Regions from separate parts of the Pantoea sp. KPR_PJ genome, predicted to be linked through region 1. Evidence: predicted binding sites of a transcription regulator. Region 1 holds the regulator's gene; the other holds the start of a gene.
The links. The regulator Fur, encoded in region 1, represses iron uptake genes when iron is present. The targets are predictions, from matches to a motif close to ATAATAATGAGAACNACTATCAA.
Positions count from the first base shown of each region.

Region 2: the regulator Fur is predicted to act here: its motif matches at 1,697-1,719, upstream of fhuF (siderophore-iron reductase FhuF).

Region 1 covers NZ_JABMIK010000003.1:383,462-392,923, forward strand. The annotation lists gene glnS (glutamine--tRNA ligase) at 1-1,030, shown strand, start outside; gene HP564_RS10350 (hypothetical protein) at 1,266-1,661, shown strand; gene fur (ferric iron uptake transcriptional regulator) at 1,723-2,166, opposite strand; gene fldA (flavodoxin FldA) at 2,520-3,050, opposite strand; gene ybfE (LexA regulated protein) at 3,186-3,461, opposite strand; gene ybfF (esterase) at 3,615-4,379, opposite strand; gene seqA (replication initiation negative regulator SeqA) at 4,630-5,184, shown strand; gene pgm (phosphoglucomutase (alpha-D-glucose-1,6-bisphosphate-dependent)) at 5,210-6,850, shown strand; gene kdpE (two-component system response regulator KdpE) at 7,090-7,764, opposite strand; gene HP564_RS10390 (YbfA family protein) at 8,000-8,200, shown strand; gene HP564_RS10395 (YbgA family protein) at 8,361-9,317, shown strand; gene phrB (deoxyribodipyrimidine photo-lyase) at 9,319-9,462, shown strand, end outside.
Region 2 covers NZ_JABMIK010000004.1:345,632-355,093, reverse strand. The annotation lists gene HP564_RS12185 (DUF1435 domain-containing protein) at 1-237, opposite strand, end outside; gene HP564_RS12180 (GGDEF domain-containing protein) at 466-1,560, shown strand; gene fhuF (siderophore-iron reductase FhuF) at 1,755-2,546, shown strand; gene HP564_RS12170 (YbaK/EbsC family protein) at 2,640-3,104, shown strand; gene HP564_RS12165 (nucleoside hydrolase) at 3,129-4,112, opposite strand; gene HP564_RS12160 (LacI family DNA-binding transcriptional regulator) at 4,109-5,143, opposite strand; gene HP564_RS12155 (MFS transporter) at 5,223-6,611, opposite strand; gene HP564_RS12150 (histidine phosphatase family protein) at 7,186-7,740, shown strand; gene HP564_RS12145 (YncE family protein) at 7,733-8,686, opposite strand; gene HP564_RS12140 (glycosyltransferase family 32 protein) at 9,113-9,462, shown strand, end outside.

The DNA of each region.
Region 1 (9,462 bases):
TTTTACCCACTGCATCTCCGATGCGCTGGAAAACATTACTCACTCGCTCTGCACGCTGGAGTTCCAGGATAACCGTCGCCTGTATGACTGGGTGCTGGATAACATTACCATCCCGGTACACCCGCGCCAGTATGAGTTTTCACGCCTTAACCTCGAATACGCGGTGATGTCGAAGCGCAAGCTGACGCAGCTGGTGAGCGAAAAAGTGGTGGAAGGCTGGGATGACCCACGCATGCTGACCGTGTCTGGCCTGCGCCGTCGCGGCTATACTGCAGCCTCTATTCGTGAATTCTGTCGCCGCATTGGCGTAACCAAACAGGATAACGTGGTTGAGATGGCGTCGCTGGAGTCCTGCATCCGTGACGATCTGAACGAAAACGCGCCGCGTGCCATGGCCGTGCTGGATCCGCTGAAGGTGGTGATTGAGAACCTGCCAGCAGGCCATCATGAAACCATCACTATGCCAAACCACCCCAACAAGCCGGAGATGGGCACGCGTGATGTGCCGTTTGGTCGCGAAGTCTGGATCGATCGTGCCGACTTCCGTGAGGAAGCCAACAAGCAGTACAAGCGACTGGTGCTGGGCAAAGAGGTGCGTTTGCGTAACGCCTACGTGATTCGCGCTGAACGCGTGGCGAAAGATGAAGCGGGTAATATCACCTGCATCTACTGCACCTGCGATGTTGATACCCTGAGCAAAGATCCCGCTGACGGCCGCAAGGTCAAAGGCGTTATCCACTGGGTTTCAGCCGACCATGCGCTGCCAGCAGAATTCCGCCTTTACGATCGCCTGTTCAGCGTGCCGAATCCGGGCGCAGCAGACGATTTTCTGACGACCATCAATCCCGGCTCGCTGGAGATCCGCCAGGGATTTGTTGAGCCTGGCGTGCAAAATGCCATGCCGGAAGCGCCTTATCAGTTTGAACGCGAAGGCTACTTCTGCGCTGACAGCCACTACTCTCGTCCAAATCATCTGGTGTTTAACCGCACCGTTGGACTACGTGATACCTGGGCAAAAATCGGCGATTAAATTTTTGCATTAACCGCATCACTTTATGACAACAGGGCGAGCAATCGCCCTTTTTTATGGCTGTTATCTGCGCTTATACACGTTTTTATTCTTCAGAGGATAATATTAACTTGTCGGACCACATTGAGAGTTGTCTGAGTTAATTAAATTTAATCAATTTCCAGATGTGAATTTGTTATTTTGAGGTAGGCTATTCGCTCTTAAAAAGGCTATGCGGGCATAACAAGGAAATAAAATGACAGCTCTCGCTCAGGAAGCAAGACACAGCGTAGTAGTTTTGCATCAGTTAATCGAACGTATCTTTAATCAGCCGTCAGGTGAAGATGACAGTTTCCATTTACTCCTCTCGCATTTTCACCCCGATTTCCGCATGGTGACGCCGCAGGGCAAACTGCTTGATTTCAACCAGACTGAAGATCTCTTTCGTCAGCTGCAGGGGAAGCGTGAAGGAATGCGTATTGCCACCAGCGAGCACGCTGTTATTTCCCAGCAGAAGAATGAAATCACCATTCAGTATCGCGAACTGCAAATGATGAACGGTCAGGATCAGACGCGCATTTCACTGGCTATCCTGGATTGCAGTACGTCCATCCCTCGCTGGCGCTATCTGCACGAAACCCTCGTCGCCTGACAGCCATAAAAAAAGCCGGTATCTGTACCGGCTTTTAGCATTACTGCATAGCACACTGTTTTTACTGATCGTGGAGCGTTTCGTCTTCGCGGCAATCGCCCAGCGCGCAGTGACCGTAGAGGTAAAGGCTGTGGTTAGTCAGCTTAATACCGTGACGGGTAGCGATATCACGCTGGCGCGTTTCGATAGACTCGTCGCTAAATTCGATAACTTTGCCGCAGTCAAGGCAGATCAGGTGATCGTGATGATGCTGCTGGGTCAGTTCGAAAACCGATTTCCCGCCTTCAAAGTTGTGACGCGTTACGATGCCTGCATCATCAAACTGATTAAGAACACGATAAACGGTAGCCAGACCAATCTCTTCGCCCATATCAATCAGGCGTTTATACAGATCTTCCGCGCTGACGTGATGGCACTGAGGTTCCTGAAGCACTTCCAGAATTTTGAGTCTGGGCAGCGTGACTTTCAGGCCAGCCTTCTTTAATGCGGTATTGTTGTCAGTCATGCGGATATTGTCCTGTTACTTTGCTGGTTACTTGAGGCGCCTTGCCTTGAATGTCGTTCGGTGTCTATTCTCATTTGCGTCTCATTATAGAGGCGAAGCTTTGAAATGAAAACCGAGGGAAACGCCTGAAATCAACACGGGCTGTCAGGGAAAACATAACGGCGCCGGGTGGAAAAATGCAGGAGGTTCGTCATCATCTCGCTAACTTCCTGACCTCGCGGGAGAAATAAGCAGATAACCGATGTGGGTATTGTACAGAATTGCAGATGAAAGTTAAAAATCTGTAGCTATTATTTCTATAGGAAAAACCACTCCCTCAATGTGAGCCAGCGCCCACATTGAGGAGCGGACACTTACGCTTCGATGATGGCCTGCAGCTGTAGCTCATCATAAATCTGCTTAACCCAGGCATCAACGCGCTCGTTGGTCAGTTCAGGCTGGCGGTCTTCGTCGATCGCTAAACCGAGGAAGTGTTTATCGTCGGCCAGGCCTTTAGATGCTTCGAAATGATAGCCTTCGGTCGGCCAGTGCCCCACGATAACCGCGCCGTTTGGCTCGATGATATCGCGGATAGTGCCCATCGCGTCGCAGAAATATTCGGCATAATCTTCCTGGTCGCCGCAGCCAAAAAGGGCCACCAGCTTGCCGTTGAAATCAATCTCTTCCAGCGTCGGGAAGAAGTCATCCCAGTCGCACTGCGCTTCACCATAGTACCAGGTCGGAATGCCCAGCAGCAAAATGTCGAATGCTTCCAGATCTTCTTTCGTGCTTTTGGCAATGTCATGAACTTCCGCAACGTCTTTACCCAGCTGTTTCTGGATCATTTTTGCAATGTTTTCGGTGTTGCCGGTATCGCTGCCAAAGAAGATGCCTACGATTGCCATGGGGTAAATAACCTCTTAAATCCTGATAATGAGATGCATGCGCGGTGCGCACAATTAAGCGAATGATAGCAGAGCGGGCAAAAGGGCGGAACTTGAAAAGCCGCTACATTTGCTTCTGCGTGCGCTTTGCGCGATTCAGTCCAGTTTGAGTTGCGCCAGCAGCATTTGTTCAATCAGTTCGCTGCGGCTGATATTGCGCTGCTCAGCCAGGGTGTTCAGGGCATCCACAGCCTCGCTGCTCATTTTGAGTTCGACACGGCGCAGCCCGCGCACTTTGTCACGTTTCAGTTGATTGCGCTTATTGATGCGCAGCTGTTCATCACGCGATAGCGGACTGGTTTTCGGTCGACCGGGACGACGCTCATTTGCAAACAGATCCAGCGTAGTGCGGTCAGTGTGTTCTTTTGCCATGGCTTAATAAAACTGAAGGCGCGAACAGGCGCGTTTATAACGAAATGGGCTATTGCCGTAGCAAAAACAGGCAGCGGCAAAATTTAGCGCGCCATCATACTCCAGCCGGAGGGATGACGCCAATGCTAAACCGCGAACGGCAAGCTTTTGCTTTTAAAGCGCAAAAAAACGGCGAACGCTGCGCAATACGGCATCAGGTTTCTCGGCATGCACCCAGTGACCGGCACCGGTGATAACGTGTGCATGGGCGGCCGGGAACTGACGCAGCAGCGCATCACGGTACTGATTGTCGAGATAGGGCGAATCGCCGCCGCGAATAAAGAGCGCCGGATGCGGCCAGGCGGGTACCTCTTCCCAGCCAGAGAGTGTAGCGTAATTCTCCCAGAGTGCAGGCACGTTGAAGCGCCATTCGCCTTCCTGGAAAGATTTAAGAATAAACTGGATAACGCCCTCTTCATGAATATGCGCACGCATCACCTGCGCCGCCTCGCTGCGCAGGCGCACGCCCGCTTCGCTCACGGCGCGAATGCCAGCAAAAATTTCATCATGGCGGCGCGTCTGGTAATCGACGGGCGCGATGTCAATCAGCACCAGACGTTCAAGACGCTCGGGAGCCAGCGCGCTCATGGCCATCGCAATCTTGCCGCCCATCGAATGACCAATCACGGCGACGCGATCGATATGGTGCGCATCCAGCGTATCGAACATATCCTGTGCCATCGCGCGATAGCTCATCTCATCAGCACGTGGCGACAGGCCATGGTTACGCACATCGACCTGAATGAGCGGACGCGCCTCTTTCAGGCCTCGCGCCAGCACGCCGAGGTTATCAAGGCTGCCAAACAGGCCGTGAATAAGCAGGATGGGCAGGGAATCAGCAACAGATTGGTCAGTTTGCAGACGAGCATTTAAAATCATGGCAAAGTTCTTAAGATGGGGACCTCGGCTTAGGTTATCATGCTTTCACCTTTTCAGGCGTGCCAACAGGCCAGGCTTTAGGGCATATTCTGACTTTTGCGGTCAGAACGTGCGAATGCTATCAGCCCGTCTGGATTTAACTTTATAATCCTTATGTTAGAACCTGTCCGGCCAGCGGATTCGTGAAATGTGCCCAGGCATTTTTCAGGCTGGCATGGTTCTGTCATGAGTCGAAACCGTACGGAAAAAGATGAAAACGATCGAAGTTGACGAAGACCTTTATCGCTATATCGCCAGCCACACGCAGCACATCGGCGAAAGTGCCTCTGACATTTTACGGCGGATGCTGAAATTTACTGCCGGTCAAAGCGCCTCTGCCACCACGGCGGCCCCGTTAGCCGCAGGCGATACGGCGCAAAAAGCCATTCAGCCAGTGCGTGTGGAAAACCGTCCGCAGGATCGTGTGCGCGCGGTGCGTGAGCTGCTGCTGTCCGACGAGTACGCCGAACAGAAGAAAGCGGTTAATCGCTTTATGATGATTCTGTCAACCCTCTATCGTCTTGATCCTTCAGCATTTGCCGACGCCACTGCTTCGTTGCAGGGCCGTACCCGCGTCTATTTTGCGGGCGACGAGCAAACGCTGTTGCAAAATGGCACCCATACCAAGCCGAAGCACGTTCCCGGCACGCCGTACTGGGTGATCACTAACACCAATACCGGCCGTAAATGCAGCATGGTGGAACACATCATGGTCTCAATGCAGTTCCCGCAGGAACTGGCTGAGAAAGTTTGCGGCACCATTTAAACCGAAGCGTCAGGGAGAAGCGCCAATGGCCAGTCACCCCCGTGCCGGGCAACCCGCCCAGCAGAGCGATTTGATTAACGTTGCACAGTTAACCTCACAGTATTATGTCCTGCAGCCCGACGTGGCGAACCCGGACCATGCGGTGAAATTTGGCACCTCCGGTCATCGCGGCAGCGCAGGGCGTCAGAGCTTTAACGAACATCACATTCTGGCGATTGCGCAAGCTATCGCGGAAGAGCGCAAGAAAAACGGTGTTACCGGCCCTTGCTACGTTGGCAAAGACACGCATGCGCTCTCTGAGCCGGCGATCCTTTCTGTGCTGGAAGTCCTGGCCGCCAATGGCGTAGACGTGATTGTGCAGCAGGACAACGGCTACACCCCGACGCCCGCGATCTCCAACGCTATTCTGGAGCACAACAAGCAGGGTGGAGCGCAGGCGGATGGCATCGTCATTACGCCGTCGCACAACCCGCCAGAAGATGGCGGCATCAAATACAATCCGCCGAACGGTGGCCCGGCTGATACCAACGTGACGAAAGTGGTAGAAGATCGTGCTAACCAGCTGATCAAAGCGGGTCTGCAGGACGTCAAACGCCTGCCGCTGGATCAGGCGCTGGCAAGCGGTCGCATTGTCGAAAAAGATCTGATCCAGCCTTACGTTGAAGGCCTGGCGCAGGTGATCGACTTTGCGGCTATCCAGAAAGCGGGCCTGAAGCTGGGTGTCGATCCGCTGGGAGGGTCCGGGATCGAGTACTGGAAGCGCATTGCCGAGCATTATCAGCTCGATCTGACCATCGTGAACGACGCTGTCGATCAGACCTTCCGCTTTATGCATCTGGATAAAGATGGCGTCGTGCGTATGGACTGCTCTTCTGAGTGCGCAATGGCGGGTCTGCTGGCGTACAAAGATAAGTTCGATCTGGCTTTCGGTAACGATCCCGACTATGACCGTCACGGCATCGTTACGCCTTCTGGCCTGATGAACCCGAACCACTATCTGGCTGTGGCCATCAACTACCTGTTCCAGCACCGCCCGCAGTGGGGCAAAGAGGTGGCTGTAGGTAAAACACTGGTCTCCAGCGCAATGATAGATCGCGTCGTCAACGACATTGGTCGCAAGCTGGTAGAAGTGCCGGTTGGCTTCAAGTGGTTTGTGGATGGCCTGTTTGACGGCAGCTTTGGCTTCGGTGGCGAAGAGAGTGCAGGCGCTTCTTTCCTGCGTTTCGATGGCTCAGCCTGGTCAACCGACAAAGATGGTATCATCCTTTGCCTGCTGGCAGCGGAGATTACCGCAGTGACCGGCAAGAACCCGCAGCAGCACTACGACGAGCTGGCACAGCGCTTCGGCGCGCCGAGCTACAACCGTTTGCAGGCACCGGCAACGTCTGCCCAGAAAGCCGCGCTCTCTAAGCTCTCACCTGAGATGGTCAGTGCCGACACGCTGGCGGGCGATCCCATTACCGCTCGTCTGACGGCGGCACCGGGCAATGGCGCATCGATTGGCGGTCTGAAAGTGATGACGGAAAACGGCTGGTTCGCTGCGCGTCCATCAGGCACCGAAGACGCCTACAAAATTTACTGCGAGAGCTTCCTGGGTGCAGAACATCGTGCGCAGATTGAGAAAGAAGCGGTAGAGATTGTGAGCGAAGTGCTGAAAAACGCCTGATTAATGTCGGGCTGGCGTGGCGTATCAGGTTCTTCTGAACAGGCGCGTCTGAAAGCGGTCAGGGGCTGATAACATTTTCGCTCAGGGCCGTTTCTGGCAGAACGCACTTCACTTGTGAGAGGCGTGCGTTAAGGCGCTCGTGCGCGGCGTGTTGAAGCCCGCCAGCGCCTTTGCTGCTCAGCACAAGTCCTTCAGGAAACCGGTTTTACTGTACGCATCAGGCGCCTTCGGGCGCTTTTTTATGGCATAAAACGGTAGCCAATGCCGGTTTCCGTCAGCAAATGACGTGGCTGCGTCGGATCGGTCTCCAGCTTCTGTCGCAGGTGTGCCATATAGATGCGCAAATAGTGGCTGTGTTCTACCGCATTAGGCCCCCATACCTGACTCAGCAACTGCCGCTGCGTCAGCACCTTGCCAACATTATTTAACAGCAGGCTTAACAGGCGAAATTCGATGGGCGTCAGATGGACTTCCTGCCCGTCGCGTACCACGCGCCGCGCTGCCAGGTCGATGGTCACATCCGCAAACTCAATCACCGGCTCAGGCTGCTGTGCAGCATGGCGACGTAAGGCGACACGCACGCGTGCCAGCAGTTCGCCAATACCGAAAGGTTTGGTCAGGTAGTCGTCTGCGCCGGCATCGAGCGCGTCGATCTTATCCTGCTCATCTACGCGCGCCGACAGGACGATTACCGGAACCCGGCTCCACTGGCGCAGATCGCGAATAAAATCGCGTCCGTCACCGTCGGGCAATCCTAAATCCAGGATCACCAGATCGGGTTTGCGCGTTGCTGCCTCAATTAATCCTCGCTGTAACGTATCGGCGTCAAACACCTTTAGCGTTTCGCCCTCCAGCGCAAGGCGGACAAAGCGGCGGATCTCTTTTTCGTCTTCAACGATCAATACGGTGGCCACGTCGTGATGCTCCATGCCTGATAACGTGTCGTCACTCTATCAGCAATTTTGCCGAAGCCCTATTAGCGTAGTAGAAGTGCTCTTGTTAACTTTTCTGTAACTTACTCTCCTCTGTCGAGCGTGGGCTGGCCCGCCAGCAAAAAATAGTGGTCTGATGAGTAGTAAAACGACAGTCATCAGCGTAATATCTGACCAGGATCACATTATCCACTTCTCGCTTCCAGGGAGGCAGAATATGTATCAGGCTTATCCGCTGTATAAAATCATCCTGCGCCGTGCGCTGGTTATCTTCATTGGCGTTACTGCTTTGCCGGTTATGCTGTTTCGCAAAGATCGCGCGCGCTTCTACAGCTATCTGCACCGAATCTGGTGCAAGACCAGCGCAAAGCCGGTCTGGCTGGCGCAGACCGAATCAGCAGGCGGCGTTTTCTGGTAACCCGCCTGCCAGGCAGAACAAAGCCCGCTCTCTCAAGCGGGCTTTGTTGTTTCTGAAGATCGTCACAGAGAAAACCCTTTCCATCGCTGGCCTGAGGCTGTCATTCGTCTGTTTTTCAGCTACACTTAAACCTCTACAAGATTTCGGAGGTTGTACAAGTATGAGCGTAAAAATTCCGCTGGGTATCAGTGCCTGCCTGCTGGGAGAACAAGTGCGTTTTGATGGTGGCCATAAACGGCTCGCCTTTGCTGTCAACGAGCTTGCGCCCTTTGTACGTTTCGAGCCGGTGTGTCCCGAAATGGCGATAGGATTGCCGACCCCGCGTCCGGCGCTGCGTCTGGTTAAGCAGGAGGATGAAGAGATCCATCTCTGTTTCAGTAAAGATGGCGGTCAGGAGATGACGCAGCAGATGCGTGACTGGTCGGCTGAGCGCGTTAAATCTCTGCATCACCTGTGCGGCTATATCCTCTGTGCTAAGTCGCCCAGCTGCGGTATGGAACGCGTGCGCGTCTATGAACCCGATACAAACAATAACCGTAAGTCGGGCATGGGGCTGTTTGCTGAAAAACTGCAGGCGGAAATGCCCTGGCTGCCGATTGAAGAGGATGGACGCCTGCATGACCCGGTGCTGCGCGAGAATTTCGTCGGGCGCATCTGTGCACTGCATGAGTTTAACCAGATGTGGAAGCGTGGCCTGACGCGCGCGCAGCTTATCGCCTTTCACAGCCGCTATAAGCTGCTGATGCTGGCGCACTCGCAGGAAAAATATCGCGAGCTTGGCCCCTTTGTCGCCTCGATGAGCCAGTGGGACTCGCTGGAAGCGTACGCCTTTGAATACCGTAATCGCATGATGGCGCTGCTCTCGCAGCCTGCCACGCGCCGCAACCACACAAACGTGCTGATGCATGCGCAGGGCTACTTCCGTCGTCAGCTTAGCTCGCCCCAGCGTCAGGAGCTGGCGGAGCTGATCGACCGCTACCGCTGCGGCGTTCAGCCGCTGCTGGCGCCGATCACCATGCTGAAACACTATATGACGCAATATCCGCACCCCTGGCTGACTCAGCAGCGCTATTTCGATCCTTACCCGGAAGCGCTGCGTCTGCGCTATGGTCAGTAATATGCGTACCCATCTGGTCTGGCTGCGCAACGACCTGCGCATTCATGATAACCTGGCGCTGAACGCCGCCTGCCGCGATGCGGATGCGCAGGTTATCGCACTCTACATAGCGACGCCGAAGCAGTGGCACCAGCATGATATGGCT
Region 2 (9,462 bases), on a different contig from region 1:
TGCGAGGCAGGAAGGCAGCAGTAAATAGTGACGCAGTCGCCGATGAAACAGCATTACCACCGTTAACAGCAGCGTAATTATCATCACGATACGCCACTGGCTGAAACTCGGCTCCCACAGCGCAAAGCACGGCATCGCTGCACAGGGCAGCAGTACGCCCCATGCGCTATCCAGCCTTTTTCCCATCACCCAGCTGATTCCCCACAAGCCGCAGGCGGCAAGCATCGCCAGTACCATTACGTCGCCCTCATATGATAATCACTCTCATTATCATATGATAACAAATCTCATCTTGCAGCCTGTTTTTTTCCTGGCGGGACCGGAAGATGACAGACCAGTTGTAAAATGCTAGATTGCGGCCGATAACACCTTTCATAACACAGCTGATTTGCTCATTGTCCGGCAGAAGTGCTTATTTTCGCCGGAATGCGCTTTGATATTTCAGGGCCGTTTCGAGTATCAATAATGAAATTACAATCTTACGATGAACTGAAACACAGTAAATATCGGCTCTCGCTGATGCTATTTCTGTTTTTAAATGTCGCCGTTTCTCTTTTCTGCCTGATTCCTTTTACAGATTGTCCCCAAACGGAATTATCTGCGCCAGTTGTCACTATTACTTTCTTAAGCACCCTGACGTTATTTGCGTGTTTCATCAGGCCGAAAGCGAAATTCCCTTTATTAAATGCTGTTGCGCTACTGCTTGGTGCCCTGTGGGCGTGGCATATTTACCACCGTTATCATCAGGTTTTTCTTTTCGACAATCATTTTCTGATTATCAGCCTGCTGAGCGTTTTTTTTATCAGCGCCATTGCGCTGAGCGATTATCTGACGGCCTTCTGCCTGCATATCACCCCGCCGGTGGTAACCGTCTTGCTGCTGGATAATGGCCAGCATTTGACAATGCTGCTGCTGACTCTTTCCCTGCCGCTGATTGGTTTTTCTCTGCAACATCTGATGCGCCGACGTGTGGATCATTTTACCCGCCGCCTGATGCGTCAGCTGTATGAGGAGAAAGAGACTTTTAGCGATCTCAGCATGCTCGACCCCCTGACCGGTCTCTATAACCGACGCGGCCTGAAAAACCGGCTGGATAATATTCTGGAAAACCACGCCGGCAGCCACTTTGTTCTGCTTCTGGATATTGACCATTTCAAGGCCTACAACGATAACTACGGCCATGCAATGGGCGACCAGGCGCTGGCGCGCGTATCAGTAGCCATTCGTGATGCGGTGCGCTCGCGCGATGTCGTTGTGCGCTACGGCGGCGAAGAATTCCTGGTCCTTATGACCAATGTGAATGCCTCAATTGCCATGAAGCTGGCAGAGCGTATTCGCCAGTACGTTGTCGACCTGGAGATCCCTCACCGGTTCAACGAGAAGGTTTCAACGCACGTCACCATCAGCGCGGGTATTGCGCCCATCTTTGATGATGAATTTGATCAGGCCGTTGCCAATGCCGATCGTGCGCTCTACGTAGCTAAAAATCAGGGGCGCAATACTATTCTTGCCTGGGAAGATTTACCCAAGATCGTGCCAGTCAGTAGCGAAGCGCTGTAGTCTGATCATCAGCGCTCCGGCGATAAACCGCATCTGCTTCCTGTCGCCGCCCCTCTTTTCAGGAAAACAGACCGGACCTCCTCACTCTGCCGCTGCGCTGTTTTTTCGCGCAGCAACCTCACCGACCCGCTTGTGAATGGGACTAAGAACGATTATCATTCTTTCTTCTCTGATTTGCGGGCACGTTATTCAGCATGTCAATTATCAGGCAGCAACCTCAACACTTTCAGCACAGTCGGCCGATCTTTATGCAGGGCGATCGTTCACTGGCATGCGCCCTGCGCGATTTAATTCGTGAGCAGCGCAGTTCCATGCTGGAGACCTTTCATTTTAGTGAAGAGGTGCCGTCAGATACCCTTACGCTGGCCGACTGGTCACAGTCAGCACACTTCCCGGTGCTGGCGCAGCGCTACGCTGACTACCTCTATCGACAGCACCCTGACGCCGTGCAGGAAGCAAAGCCGGTACAGTCACTCTGGGCACAATGGTATTTTGGCCTGCTGCTGCCGCCGCTGATGCTGGCGCTGCTGGCTGAATCACGCGCGCTCGACTGTTCACCCCAGCATATTCACGTTCAGTTTCACGAGCAGGGTTATCCCTGCGCCTTCTGGATCAATGCCAGGGAAGATGAGGAGGCGCGCTACCTCAATGCCCCACAGCGCATTGACCGCCTGATTCAGCAACATCTGATCCCCGCAGTAAACGCCATCACGCAGCACGGCGGCATTAACGCCCGGCTCATCTGGAACAATATGGGCTTCTCGTTTTACTGGTTCCTCGGTGAACTCAGGACATTGCTGGATGAAGCGACCATCCTGCAACTTGAACAGGCGCTTTTTTTCACCCGTCGTCTCCTGGACGGCAGTGATAACCCCCTTTACCGCACTATGCTGCCGCGCGACGGCGAAATGGTCAGGCGTAGCTGCTGTCAGCGCTATCGCATTCCTGACGTTGAGCGCTGCGGCAACTGCACGCTGAGCCTGTAAACGCGCCCGGCAACGCGATTTTCGCCTTTCTCCCGTTTACACTTTTTCCACCTTGTGGCAGCTTTTACGCCTTCGATCTGCATGGAGAAAGAGATGAGCCTGGAGTCGGTACGGCAGTTTTTCGCCGAGCATGCCCCTGAAATCGACATTATTGAGATGTCGCAAAGCACAGCTACCGTTGAAATGGCTGCGCGCGTTCACGGCGTTACGCCCGGACAGATTGCTAAAACCCTGTCACTGAAAGTCAAAGATGAGGTGGTGCTGATCGTGACGCGCGGCGATGCGCGGCTGGATAACCGCAAGCTGAAAGCCGCACTGGGCGCGAAAGCACGTATGCTGAGCGTGGATGAGGTTGTGAACTGGACGGGTCATCCGGTCGGCGGCGTCTGCCCGTTTGGTCTGGAGAATCCGCTCAAGGTTTACTGCGATCAATCACTGCGTCAGTTTGATGAGGTCTTGCCCGCAGCCGGTGCAACCCACAGTGCCGTGCGTATTACGCCAGCGCGCATGGCGGAGCTGACGCAGGCAGAATGGGTAGACGTGTGCGAAGCGCTGTGACATGCCGCGCGGGGTAAAGGCGATTCAGCGAGAGAGCTGCGTCAGTGCATCTTCAATAATCGACAGCAGCAAAGCGTTATCGACATGATGCAGCACATGCACCAGCGCCCCCGTATTCGCAGGAATGCCGACGTCGATACGCAGCGGATTGCGGTAGCGCCAGCTTTTGCCGCGCGTGGCCCCGGGGCGTAGCTCAATATCGACCCGATAGTCGGTGCCGTTTGCCACGCGCTGGTTCAGTAACCAGGCGACCACCAGCACGTCATGGATCCAGCTACCCGGCAGACGACGGGTGCGAATCGAATAGTCGATCCACGGGCGCAGCGTATCACGCACAAAGAGCGACAGCGGGTGATCGCTGGTAGTAATCCGCGTCAGATCCTGATGGGTAAGCAGCGTCTGCGTGGTGACATCCATTGGCACCAGCGTGATGGCCGCGCCACTGTGCAGCACCTGATGCGCCGCTTCGGGATCGAGTCCAAAATTGGTGTCCTTGATGTAATCATCCAGCGCAAAAACACCGCCCATGATAACAATCTCTGCTACCGCTTCTGCCATTGCCGGATAGCGTTGTAGCGCGGCAGCGATGTTGGTCAGCGGGCCAATCGCCACCAGCGTAATCTGGCCCGGGTTATTGCAAATCAGCTCGCCTATTGCGCCAGCCGCATCATCACCATCTGCCGCGACGGGAGCAGGTGCACGCACGCCTTGCCACAGCGCCTTCATGTCAGGCTGCACGCGATTATCGAGCGCCGCACGCCAGGGCGCCGGATCTTCTTTCAACGCCTGCGTTGCGCCCTGCACCACCGGAACCGACGAATTAAGACGCATCAGCAGATCCTTCGCCACCTGCGCGCCCGTTTCGCTTGGGGTATTTCCCGCCACTGTGGTGATCAGCTCCACCGACAGGGCCGGTGAGGCCAGCGCCAGGGCAATGGCCAGTCCATCATCCGTATTGGCCCCGGCGATACCATTACCCGGATCGCAGTCAATAATCACTCTTTTCATTTTAATATCGTCTTGTTCCCTGTTTGCGGCAGGCAGCCGCAGGATTCGCCTGTTTCAAGGTAGTGTGGAAATTCCTGAATTTTCGCCTCGCCATCCCAGTTTTGCAGCATGCTAATCGCGCTGCGTGCCATCTCCCGCAGCGGCTGGCGCACAGAGGTCAGCGTCGGAACGGTAAAGGCTGACTGTTCGGTGCCGTTAAAACAGACCAGCGCGACATCGTGCGGCACGCGAATGCCCTGTTCGGCGAAGGCGCGCAGGCAGCCAAGCGCCTGACCTTCGTTACTGGCAAACAGCGCTCGCGGTACGCCCGGACCTGCCAGCATGCGCTGCGCCGCTTCATAGCCGCCCTGCCGCGTGTAGCTGGCCGCAAAGATCAGCGACTCATCGACTGGCACCTTGTGTGCCATCATCGCGTCGCGCCAGCCCTGAACGCGATCCTGCGCGTTCATCATCTCCAGCGGACCACGAATCATGCCAGCCTGCTGGTATCCATGGCTCAGTAGATGGGAGGTCACCTGAAATGCCGCCTGTCGTTCATCAACGCGCAGCATACAGACGCCAGGCTGCGGCTCGACACGATCCAGCATCACAAAGGGGGTGCCGCTGGCCTGAATGACGTCAATGTAGGGATGGCGATCGACGCTGTTGTAAAACAGGCCGTCTACCTGGCGGTTCAGCAGACCATGGATCAGCTCCAGCTCACGCTGACGGTCATCGCCTGCGTCCCCAAGCAGCATAACGTGGCCATGATCCAGCGATTCCTGTAGCAGCACATGGGCCATGGACGCGACAAAAGGGTTACTGATATTCGGCACAATCAGGCCATAGGTTTTGGTGCTGCCTGATGCCAGCGCGCGCGCCACTCCGTTCGGGCGATAGCCGGTCAGCTGAATAGCATCCAGCACGCGCTGCCGCGTGCTTTCCGCTACCGGGCGCGGGCCGTTATTGATGACGTAGCTGACCACCGCAACCGATGTGCCTGCAATTTTCGCTACGTCGCTGCGCGTAACTTTGCCTGGCGGCTGTTTCAACCTTTTCGCTCCTGATCTAAACACGACAGGCCGTGAATCATCACGGCCTGTTCGGTTGTGTGCGACGGCGAGTGCCGTACTAAATGGCGTCTTCCGGTAAATTGAGATCGCGCCCTCGCGTTTCTGGCGCAACAAACGTGGTAAAGAAACCGATAGCGGCCATGGCGGCAAAGTAAATCGCGATCGGCCACCAGTGCCCGCTCCACGAAAGCATTGCAGCCGCCAGCAGCGGTGCCGTGCCGCCCGACAGAATCGACCCCAACTCTTTGGCAACGGCCATCTTGGTATAACGATGTCTGACGCCAAACATCTCTACGCCCCAGGCAGCCTGTACGCCGTAGATGCCGAGCGACGCCAGCGCCATTCCCACAACGATGACCGGAATCACAATCGCGGGTTCCCGGCTGTCGAGCAGCGAAAAGGCGGGCCAGGCATAGAGCATCAGCAACAGACAAAACCCACGGTAGGTAATACGACGACCAAACCGATCGGAGAGCCAGCCTGCCAGCGGGATAATGGCGAAACCCAGCACCGAGGCGATAAATACGGCTGTCGTCGGCACTGACTTGTCGACCATCAGCACTTTCGCTACGTAGCCCACCATAAAGCCCTGCGCCAGATACGAGGGGCCGTTCTCACCAATACGCAGTCCCACCAGCGTCCAGAATGCACGCGTGCGCGGCCAGAACCCACGCCTGTCAACGTCGGGCTGCGCGGTGTAAACAGCGGCGCGCTCTGCTTCAAGCTCCTGCTTTCTGCGTTCAAAGACAGGGGTTTCGCGCAGATGGCGGCGGATCCACAGGGCCGCCAGCGCAATCAGTACGCTGCTGAGAAAAGGAATACGCCACCCCCAGGCCAGCAGGCTCTGTTGATCCATCTGCACTACCGCCAGCCAGACCAGCGAGGCCAGCAGCGTGCCGCTGTTGGAACCCAAAGCAATCACCGATGAGACCAGCCCGCGCCGCTCGACCGGCGCATATTCGCCCAGCATGACGGTACCGCCCGACAGCTCTGCCCCGGCACCCAACCCCTGGGTAAAGCGCAGCAGCACCAGACAGGCGGGTGCCCAGAGGCCAATCGTGGCATAGCTGGGGATAAGCCCGATCAAGGTCGTGGAAGCCCCCATCAGAATGATGGTGATCACCATCACCACCTTTCGCCCTTTACGATCGCCAATCCAGCCAAACAGCACTGCGCCGATCGGGCGGGCGATAAATCCCACCGACCAGGTAGCAAAGCTCGATAACAGCGCCATGGCAGGCGTTGCCTGTGGAAAGAAAACGTCACCAAAGATAATGCCCGCCGCCAGGCCATAGAGCGCGAAGTCCGCGTACTCCATAGCAGTGCCAAGCCAGCAGGATAAGGTTGCGCGCCAGAAATCACGGCGGCCAGAAGAGGTAGCAAGCCGCTCGTCGGCGGCAGAATGTAAAGACGACGGTGCATTTCCGTCAGCATGTGGAGCGGTCATACTCTTTCCCTGTTTCAGCGATCGATAACGCCCTTCCGTGGGACGATTCCCTGATGCAACTCAGGATCCCCCGGGTGGCGATGGTCAGTTGGCTAACTTTTATTGCAGTCAGTAAAGGTTTCCCTGGTGTCAGGATCTTTGTATCTCTGCTGCTCTCTGCCGATGTTAAGCACCGGTCGCGTTAAACAGGCAAAGACTCAACCTGTAAGCCATTCTCGCATCGTCCACCGCGAGTAATCACTGACCACCAGTCTATCTACGCGCGTAGATAAATCAAGTAAATTTAGCCTTGAAGATCGACATCCTCATACAACAAACCCCGTAAAAACCCATTTAAAATAATAAAATCATTAACTTAAATAAATAAAACTCAACCAAAAAGAATTGGTTTCATTTGGTACATAACATTTTCTCTTAATATTACCCTCAGGCAACCTGTGTGATGTGGGCAGGCAATAGTCTCGCCTGATATCATGATCTTCTGATGACGGGCCGTGATTTTTTGCCTGCCGGTGGCTAAATTTCAACATCAGGCGGCTTTGCATTAGGCTTAAGGAAGCTAAGCGGGAGCCCTATGACCATTATCCTGATGAGACACGGAAAGCCGGAACACCGGATGGCAGGCCGCCTTAATGCGCAGGCTCTGGCAGACTGGTGCGAAGCTTATGATATGGCGCTGGTGTGCGATACGCCGCCCGAACGCAGCATCACTATTGCGCGCCAGGCCTCGGTGGTGGTGTGCAGCCCACTTCCGCGTGCGCGCTCGTCGCTGGCGCGTCTGGGTCTGCATCCGGTAGAGGTGGATGCGCTGTTCAGCGAAGTTTCTCTTCCGCTGGTGACCTCGCCGCGCCTTGAACTGCCGACGCTTCTCTGGTTAACCGCGCTGCGCATGCTGTGGCTGTGCGGCTACGCAGGAGAAAGTGAATCGCTACTCTGTGCGCGAAAGCGTGCCGCCCGCGCCGCTGACAAGCTGATTGCGCTGTCAGAACAGGGAACGGTGCTGCTGCTGGGCCACGGTCTGATGAATAAAATGATTGCGCGTGAACTACGCAAGCGCGGCTGGCAGGCGGAAAAACATGCCAGCAGCCGTCACTGGAGCTCGGCAATTTACCACCGCCCTTTTATCTGAGCAGACTAAAAAAGCTCAGTACTTCACAGCCGGTGCCAACGCGCGGTGTCGCGATAACGGTTCCCTGAGTCAGATCGATCACGCTTAGCGTGCCGTCGCCTTCATTGGCAATCAGCAACTGCTGGTTATCCTCGCTGAAACAGCCATCCATGGGTTTATTGCCAACGGCAATATCGCCAAGCGGATTGAGCAGATCGTCGAACAGCGTGACGACTGGCTCCTCATCGCCGATTGCCACCAGCCGCTCGCCGTCAGCACTAAAGCGCACCACCTGACATGGCTGCTGATGCCCGGGCAACGCCAGCCGCTGGCGAATACGGTGGCTCTGGCGGTCGATAACGTAGAGGTGCGGTGCATCGGCGGCGCTGGCGACCAGATAGGGGTGCTTTGGCGATGCCGCAATGCCGGCGATGGGGCCAGGCAGCAAAATAGTATCAATTACCCGCCCTTCCGCTTCGCACAAATCCACCACGGTAATGCTGGCATCCTCTTCATTGTCGGTAAACAGCTTGCGCCCGCTGGGTGAAAGCGTCAGCCGGTGGGCATTATGCGACGGGATGGGAATGATTTTCTCCACGCGGTCGCTGACCGGATCGATGACGGCAACCGCCGCACTGCTTTCGCAGCAGAGATAGACTTTACCGTCGCGGCCCAGCTGACCGCTGTGTGGCGAACGTAACGGAGAGAGATCGATAAAGCCGCTGATCTCACGCTTCGCCAGATCGATCACCGCGATCTTATGGCCCGGATGCGGATTGTCACCATGCACACCGTCGCCATAGATGGGCACATAGGCTTTGTGCCACGGCGTCAGCATCAGCAACTCGTGTGGGCGCGGCGGAAAAGCATTAAGCTCGCGCTGCACAACAAAACTTTCTGGATCGAGAAACAGTACGCGGTTGCCCTGCTTGTCGACCGCCAGCAGTCCACGGGTTTGTTCAGACATAGCGCCTCCTTTTCTCAGTAAGCCCTCCTTAAGCGTAGACAAATGCCGTTATGCCATCAGCCACCGGGCAAAACATCAGCGTGGCTTAACGGCGTCATTAACGCGAATAACTCTGCCATTAAGAGAAAAATCGCCTGAGCGCTAAATAAACCACGGCGAAATTAAGAATTCCTTTATTTATTTCCTCAGACAAGAGCGTGGCGAATTTAAAGATATATAAATAAATACCGAAGGCGGTAAGCGATAAACAGATCCAGCGCATTCCGTATTATCTGAAATTAAGCAAAAGTCGTAGCGCGCCTATAAATAATGCTTTATTAAATCGTTGAAGAGAATTTAAACACAGCAGTGAGGAAACTAACGCGCACTCTGCGCTGCGCCTCACCAGGGAAAACCCGCAGCAATAATCACAATAACAGGTGCCTTATGAATCAACACCGTCAACACCCTGCACATACGCTCTGGCGCAACTGGAAACGTGTCTCTTTTAGCAGTCAAATGCTGTGGCAAAAGAAAAAGCACAGCGCGCTGACCGCGCCTGAATATGACGCCAGCCAGGAAGAAAACCTGGTCATTTTGTCGGCGGAGAAAGCGCCGGACGCGATCCCGAAAACCATCTGGATGTACTGGCATGACGATCAGCTGCCGCCTTCGCTGCGCCTCAGCATCAATCAGCTGCGTCAGGACAATCCCGACCATTCGCTGCATCTGGTCACACAGAGTACGCTGGCACAGTGGCTGCCAGATTTAACCTTTATCTCTGCCGATCTGACCGC